2 regions of the Nocardioides sp. S5-5 genome follow, and region 2 is predicted to be linked to the other one. Evidence: predicted binding sites of a transcription regulator. Region 2 holds the regulator's gene; the other holds the start of a gene.
What was found. Region 2 encodes LexA, which represses DNA repair genes until DNA is damaged. Its sites were predicted from a motif close to TCGAACANNTGTTCGA; they were not measured.
Positions count from the first base shown of each region.

Region 1: the regulator LexA is predicted to act here: its motif matches at 2,532-2,547, upstream of ACUP6Y_RS09385 (DUF222 domain-containing protein).

Region 1 covers NZ_CP199913.1:1,982,602-1,986,268, reverse strand. The annotation lists gene ltrA (group II intron reverse transcriptase/maturase) at 1-786, opposite strand, end outside; gene ACUP6Y_RS09385 (DUF222 domain-containing protein) at 1,265-2,482, opposite strand; gene ACUP6Y_RS09380 (DNA gyrase/topoisomerase IV subunit A) at 2,681-3,667, shown strand, end outside.
Region 2 covers NZ_CP199913.1:3,855,159-3,858,825, reverse strand. The annotation lists gene ACUP6Y_RS18595 (MXAN_6640 family putative metalloprotease) at 1-971, opposite strand, end outside; gene lexA (transcriptional repressor LexA) at 1,037-1,786, opposite strand; gene ACUP6Y_RS18585 (LysM peptidoglycan-binding domain-containing protein) at 2,053-2,439, shown strand; gene ACUP6Y_RS18580 (hypothetical protein) at 2,577-2,906, opposite strand; gene nrdR (transcriptional regulator NrdR) at 3,316-3,667, shown strand, end outside.

The DNA of each region.
Region 1 (3,667 bases), 1.9 Mb from region 2:
GGCCAGCAGCGGCGACAGGATGCCGCCCTGAGGGGTGCCGGTATGGGTGTCCCGGTTGAGTCCTTCTTCGTCCAGCAGGCCCGCCTTCAAGAACGCCTTGACCAGCCCCAGGACGCGCTTGTCCCCGACCCGTCGACGTAGACGGTCCATCAAGACCGTGTGGTCGATCTCATCGAAACAAGCCGCGATGTCGCCCTCGAACACCCACTCATAGCCGGTGCGGGCGTACAGGCGGATCTCCTCGATCGCGTCCTGGGCTCGGCGTCGGGGACGGAAACCATAACTGCACGGATCGAAGTCCGCTTCCAAGATCGGCTCCAACACCAACTTCAAGGACGCCTGCACCACCCGGTCCCGCACGGTCGGAATCCCCAGCCGACGGACCTTGCCGCCCGCTTTCGGAATCTTCCTCTCCCGAACCGGGAGCGGCTCGAACGCGCGGGACTTCAGATCGCCGCGCAACTCGGACAAGAACCCGCTCACTCCACGTTCAGAGCGCTCGATCTCACCCGCTGTCTTGCCGTCGATCCCGGCAGTACGTGCCCCCTTGTTCCCCCGGACCCGCTCCCATGCCAAAGCAAGAAAGGCCGGGTCCACCACGAGGTTGAACAGATCATCGAACCGGCGGCCAGGATCGGCCGCCGCCCATTGGTGGAACTTGGTCTGAATCTCCAGTACCCGCCGTTCGGCCCCATAGGGGCTCTCCAGCATGGCGTCGATATTCACCGACGCGTCTTCTGACATGACAGTCCCTTCGTTGCCTGACTCGCTGCCGCCCTTCGCCATGACGCCCGCGATGCACGTCGCGTGACCGGCTTTCCCGGCCTCGGACTACTACGGCGGCTCCGCCCCATCCCGACGCTTCGGCCGACGGTGTGCCTACCCGGACCCGCTGGCTGCGGGGCCTGTTGTGCTGTTCCGGGACACGACCGGGATGGTTCCCGTGTTCACCTGCTACCGCTCGACGAGGGAGGAGCCCAGCTTTACCCCGACGGCCCCCGCGGCTACGCCGCAGACCTTCACCACGGGCTGACCAGACCACTGGCTGCGGCTGGCCGGACGACGCACCCGACCCATTCGGCGTCGCGCACCGTACACCGGCCCATATCCACCAAGTTTGAGCCGGCTCCACATAACGAGGCGTCTGACACTGGTTCCTCGCGTACTCCTTCTCATCACGCTCGCCGGACCCGGCCCGTCTGGTGATCCCGGACCGTCCCGGCTTTGTCAGGGCTGCTTCCCACCCTCCCCGGCACCTCCCGGATCAGGCTGCCCTCAGCTTCACCGGACTGCTGCGACAGACCGGCGACGGAGGTCTCTCACCTCCATTCGGTAGAACAGGCGCCTCACGGCGCACCGGGTCGAGATGGTGCATATGGCACCAGCGGGCCGGGATCGAGCAGCCCTCGGCCCGGCACACGTGGTCGCGCAGCCGGATCGCCGCCCGCTGCGCAGGCTGGAACAGCCGGGCCGACCGCCCCAGGTCGAGCACACGGCCCCGGCCGTCGAGCACCACGGGGATGATCCGGGCCTGGCAGGCCAGACGCCGTGCCTCGGCCGCGGAGATGGCCTCCTGGCCCTCACCGGTGAGCAGGCCCGCGGTGGCGAGGTCAGCACGGAGCTGGTCGATGTCGATGGTCACCGCGACCGTGGTCGCGTCCCCACCGTGCTCGGGAAGCCGCTCGGGGTCGATGAGCTCGAGCAGGTCCATCAACGCCCACGCCCGGCGACGGTGGAACGGCGAGCGGGCCGCCTCCGCGTTGGCCTGCGCCGAACGGTCATGATCGGGCCGGGCAGGGTTGGTGTGGGCGTCGAGGTACCCCTTGAGTCGCTCCACCGCCCCGGTCGGCAGAACGCCCGACAGGCGGGAGCGTCCCTCACCCAGGTTGCGGAACTTCAACGACGCCCGATCACGCGCCGCGGCCTCCTCGGCCTCCAGCCGGCGGGCCTCTTCGGCCTCGGCGATCTCCGGGGCCACGACGTCGAGGATCCGGCGCCCAAGACGGCGCAGCTCGACCGGGCCGAACTCGGCGGCGTACTCGAGCAGCCGGGCCTCGGCATCGGCTCGCAACTCGGTCCCGAGCCGCTCGGGCAGATCGGCGACGGTGGAGGCGATCGCACGCGCCTGCGCCGCGTTCACGGCACCGGCGCGCAGGCCGGCAGCCACCAGCGGCCGCTCCTGCAGCGAGCTCGCCAGCCGCAGGTCGGCGCTCGTGGCCGCCGGGTCGAGACGGGCGGCATGCGCCAGCCACGCACCGGCATCGCGGGCGCCGTGCTCGGCCGCGACGTCACCCGCATCGGCAAGACAGCGCAGCCGCAGCTCGTCGGCCTGCGCCACCAGCGCGACGGACTCCAGCAGCAGACGCTCCTTCTCCGCCGTGGACAGGTAGAGCGGCTGCACGTCGGCGACTCGATCGAGCACCGCGCGCGCGTCGGCCACCGCGGCCAGCAGCGGCTGGACCAGCGAAGGTGCGACGGTCATCGTGCAGCCTTTCCCGAGAGTCGACGTACGTCGATCCTACCGCCTCGGTTCGAACATACGCTCGAACAACGTGGTGGCTGTGGACAACCCCCCTGTGGACACCGCCGCGGACGCCGCCGATCACGCGGACGACATCACCCCGACCTGATCGGCGAGCCCCCGACCCGCATGTCGGACCGACCCGGAAGAATGCCGCCCATGGCACGGCGTACGAAGGCAGATCCCCTCCCTGAGGACTTCGAGGAGCACATCCTCGACACCGACATCCGCGACGAGATGCAGTCGTCGTTCCTGGAGTACGCCTACTCCGTCATCTACTCCCGCGCCCTGCCCGACGCGCGCGACGGGCTGAAGCCGGTGCAGCGCCGGATCCTCTACACGATGAACGACATGGGCCTGCGGCCCGACCGCGGCCACTCCAAGTGCGCGCGCATCGTCGGTGAGGTCATGGGCCGGCTGCACCCCCACGGCGACGGCGCGATCTACGACGCCCTGGTCCGCACCGCGCAGCCGTGGGCGCTGCGGCTGCCGATGGTCGACGGTCACGGCAACTTCGGCTCTCCCGGCGGCGAGGACCCGCCGGCGGCGATGCGCTACACCGAGGCCCGGATGGCGCCTCCCGCCGTCGCGATGACCGAGTCGATCGACGAGGACACCGTCGACTTCAAGCCCAACTACGACAGCCGCGAGTACGAGCCCACCGTGCTCCCCTCGGCGATCCCCAACCTGGTGGTCAACGGTACGACGGGCATCGCGGTCGGCATGGCGACCAACATGGCGCCCCACAACCTGGTCGAGGTGGTCCAGGCGCTGCGCCATCTCATCCAGCACCCCAAGACCGACATCGACGGCCTGATGAGGTTCATCCCGGGGCCCGACCTGCCCACCGGCGGCAAGATCGTCGGCCTCGACGGCATCCGCGACGCCTACGAGAGCGGTCGCGGCATCTTCAAGATGCGCGCCACCGCCCGGATCGAGAGCATCGGGCGCCGCAAGGGCATCGTGGTCACCGAGCTGCCCTACAACATCGGCACCGAGAAGGTCGTCGAGCGGATCAAGGTGCTCGTGCAGTCGAAGAAGCTGCAGGGCATCGCCGACATCAAGGACCTCACCGACCGCGAGAACGGGCTGCGCCTGGTCATCGAGGTCAAGAACGGCTTCGTCCCCGAGGCGCTGCTCGAGCAG
Region 2 (3,667 bases):
AGGCCCTGGCGGTGGTCCATCGGCTGCGCCGGCTGACCGAGCGGACCGCCCTTGAGGTACTGGCGGTTGTCGTTGACGTCGTCGTAGATCTCGTCCTCGGCCCAGGTGGCGGTCGCCTCGAGCAGCCAGCCCTCCTCGAGCACGTCGTAGGCGAACTGCACCGCGTGGAAGTACTCGTGGGCGGCCGTCACCTGCAGGTTGCCCAGCGGACCCGGGACCGGGCCGAACTCGGCGTAGTTGTTGTCGAGCACGCAGTACGCCGCCGCGCCGGTGTGGGCCGAGACCCGGCTGTCGGTGGTGCAGTAGCCGTACAGGCCGCGGGCGCCGAGGTCGGCGAGGTAGACGTCGAAGATGCCGTCGCCGTCGTTGAGGGGGGTGCGGTAGCCCGCGTCGATGTAGCGCTGGCGGACGTGGGTCATGACGCCGAGCACGTCGTTGGCCCATGCCAGCGAGGCGGCGTCAGCGGTGGTGGCGACCCGGTGGACGCAGATGGCGGAGTTGCACGCCGCCGATGCCTCGCTCGTCGTGTAGCAGGGCAGCCCGGACCCCGGCTTGCACTCGATGCCGTCCGACGGGTAGCCCGGGGGCGGGCGGTGGCCGGCGCCGGGACGCGCGAGCAGCCGGGCGGCGTCGTCCTGCAGGCTCGTCGGCAGGTCGTCGCGGGTGATCGCGAGGTCGCGCAGCGCCATCGTGAGATCGGCGCCCGCGTCCGGCGTGCCGGTCGGCGCCGTCTCCACGATGTCCTGCACGGTCGCGAGCGCCTGCTCGGCCGTCTCCTGGGCGACGGTGTCGTCGATGTCGACCGCGACGTCGGCGCCTGCCGGGTCGACCGGGTCGACCGGGGCGGCCGGATCGGTGCCGTCGGCCCGCGCGGGGGGGCCGACGAGGGACACCGTCATCAGGACGGCGACCAGTGCGCTGAGGAACGGAAGGGGCAGCCCGAGGAAGGGGAAGTGGCTGCGACGAGGCATCAGGACCGGCCTAAGGTAGGGCGACAGGACGGTCCGACCCTATGTCACCGGCCCGGCACAGGGCGTCACACCCGCCGCAGCACCGCCGTCACCTTGCCGAGGATGGTGGCGTTGGTGCCGTCGATCGGTTCGAACGCGGGGTTGTGGGGGAGCAGCCAGATCTGGCCGCCCTTGCGCTGGAGGGTCTTGACCGTCGCCTCGCCGTCGATCATCGCGGCGACGATCTCGCCGTTCTCGGCGGTGGGCTGCTGCCGGATCACGACGTAGTCGCCGTCGCAGATCGCGGCCTCGATCATCGACTCGCCGCTGACCTCGAGCAGGAACAGCTGGCCGTCGCCGACGAGCTGGCGTGGCAGCGGGAAGATGTCCTCGACGCGCTCCTCGGCGAGGATCGGCCCACCGGCCGCGATCCGGCCGACGACCGGGACGTTGGCCGGCACCGGGGCGGCGTCGCCGATCCCGGTCTCGTCGTACGTCGTCTCCTCGGCCGTCCCCATCGCGCGGCGGGCCGCCATCACCTCGGGCAGGAACACCTCGAGCGCGCGAGGCCGGTTGGGGTCGCGCTTGAGGAAGCCCTTCTCCTCGAGGGTGCGCAGCTGGTGGGCGACGCTGGAGGTGCTGGTGAGGCCGACCGCCTGGCCGATCTCGCGCATGCTCGGCGGGTAGCCCCGCTTCTCGATGCTGTCTTTGATGTGGGCCAGAACCCGCTGCTGGCGCGGGGTCAGCCCGGTCGCGTCGGCAGGGCCGTCGGGCAGCTCGGTGACGCTGCTCGCCTGCCCGCCGCCCTTGCGCTCAGTGCCCTTGCGCTCAGCCATGGATCGCCCTCCAGATCGGGTCGGGGTGTGCGGCCCGGATCGACCGGGCCCGTGTGACGACGCTAACCGAACCCGCCCGCTGGTTCAAACATCTGTTCGAACCGCGTGTCGCGACACGCCGGTCGAACGAACTTTCGAACAGGTGCTGGAAATCTTCGAACACCTGATCTAGTCTCGTACACATGTTCGATCGAACGCCTGATCGAACACCTTCCGTCGGACCCCCTGGATACAACAGGACCCGTCCACTTCCCCCGGAGGTCATCATGAGCACCATCACCGTCGCACCCCGCGTCACTCAGGCCCGCCGTACGACGCCCGCCGCTCGCCCTGCTGCGCGGCCCGCCGCGCGTGGCCGAGTCCGGCTGACCCGGCGTGGCCGCGCGGTCGTCTTCCTGCTGGCCCTCGCGGTCGTCACCCTCGCGGCGGTCTGGCTGGCCGCGGGCTCGGCGGCGACCCGCGTCGGCGGTGGCGCGCCGGCGGTCGAGCTGGTGACCGTGGCCCCCGGCGACACGCTGTGGGACATCGCCAGCGACGCCGCGGCGACCTCGGGCGACGACGTGCGCGACATGATGCAGACGATCCAGCAGCTCAACACCCTCGACGGCAGCCTCGTCTACGTCGGCCAGGAGTTGCGCGTCCCCACGCGCTGAGCCGATCGGGCGGCTGCGCGGCCCGACCATGACTTCTCCACTGCCTCGACCCCAGTGGAGATTGGGGAAGACGGGGGGCGGGATCCGACCGAACCGGATCCCGCCCTTCGCGCGTCTTCGGAGGAGGCGGGTGGTGCTCAGCGCGCCGCGCGCTTGCCGCCCTTGGGGGTGCCCGGGTCCCGCTTGGGGCGGGGCTCGTGATGGTGCGACATGCCGAGCGCGCGGGACAGGCGGATGGCCAGCATGAAGGTGAGGAAGAGGCAGAGCATCGCGCCCAGCGAGGCGACCGTCATGAGCACCCAGGCGCTGGTCTTGCCGTCGTGGCGCCCGGTTGCGCCGAAGTCGATGGCGGCGACGACGAGGTATCCCCAGGCCACGATCGAGGCGGTCGCGCCCGCGGCGATGAGCAGCAGGGCGGGGCGGAATGTCGCCTTCGCCCGATCGCCAGCCCGCTTGCCACCCGTCACGGCGGTCATTGTTGCCGATGGGTGGATGGAATGCTCGGCCAACCCGCCCGCGGGGCTTCTCGGGTCCGCGCCGGGGCCGGCTCGCCTGGTGGGGGTCGGGGTGCTCGAGCGGCTGCGAAACGCCGGTCGGAGCACTGCCTTCCGAGCGCCTTTGGGCGGGGTGACCTGCGCAAACGCGGACGGGACCGGGCGGGCGCCGAACTCGTGTCGACCCGCGCTTGCATCGCTGGTGGCCGAGGCGTACGGTTACCACTACATCTAGTAGTTACAACGGTGTAGTTCTCCACATCTAGTCCACAGAACGACCCCTCGTCACCCACAGGACCAGAGCGGAAACACACAGAAAGCTCCCACTTCTCCACAGGGTGGGGCTTGTCCACAGCTCGTATCCTCGGGAAGGAGGGGACCCATGCACTGTCCGTACTGCAAGCACCACGACACCAAGGTCCTCGACTCCCGCGTCTCCGACGACGGCTGCTCGATCCGGCGCCGCCGGGTATGCCAGTCGCCGAGCTGTGAGAAGCGGTTCACGACCGTCGAGGCCATGCAGCTGACCGTGCTCAAGCGCTCCGGTGCGACCGAGCCGTTCACTCGCGTGAAGGCCGTCGCCGGCGTCCGCAAGGCCTGCAAGGGTCGCCCGGTGGACGAGGACGACCTGGCCCGGCTGGGCCAGGAGGTCGAGGACCAGCTGCGGCTGGCCGGCAGCCCCGAGATCGCCGCCCACGAGGTGGGCCTGGCGATCCTCTCGCCGCTGCGTCGTC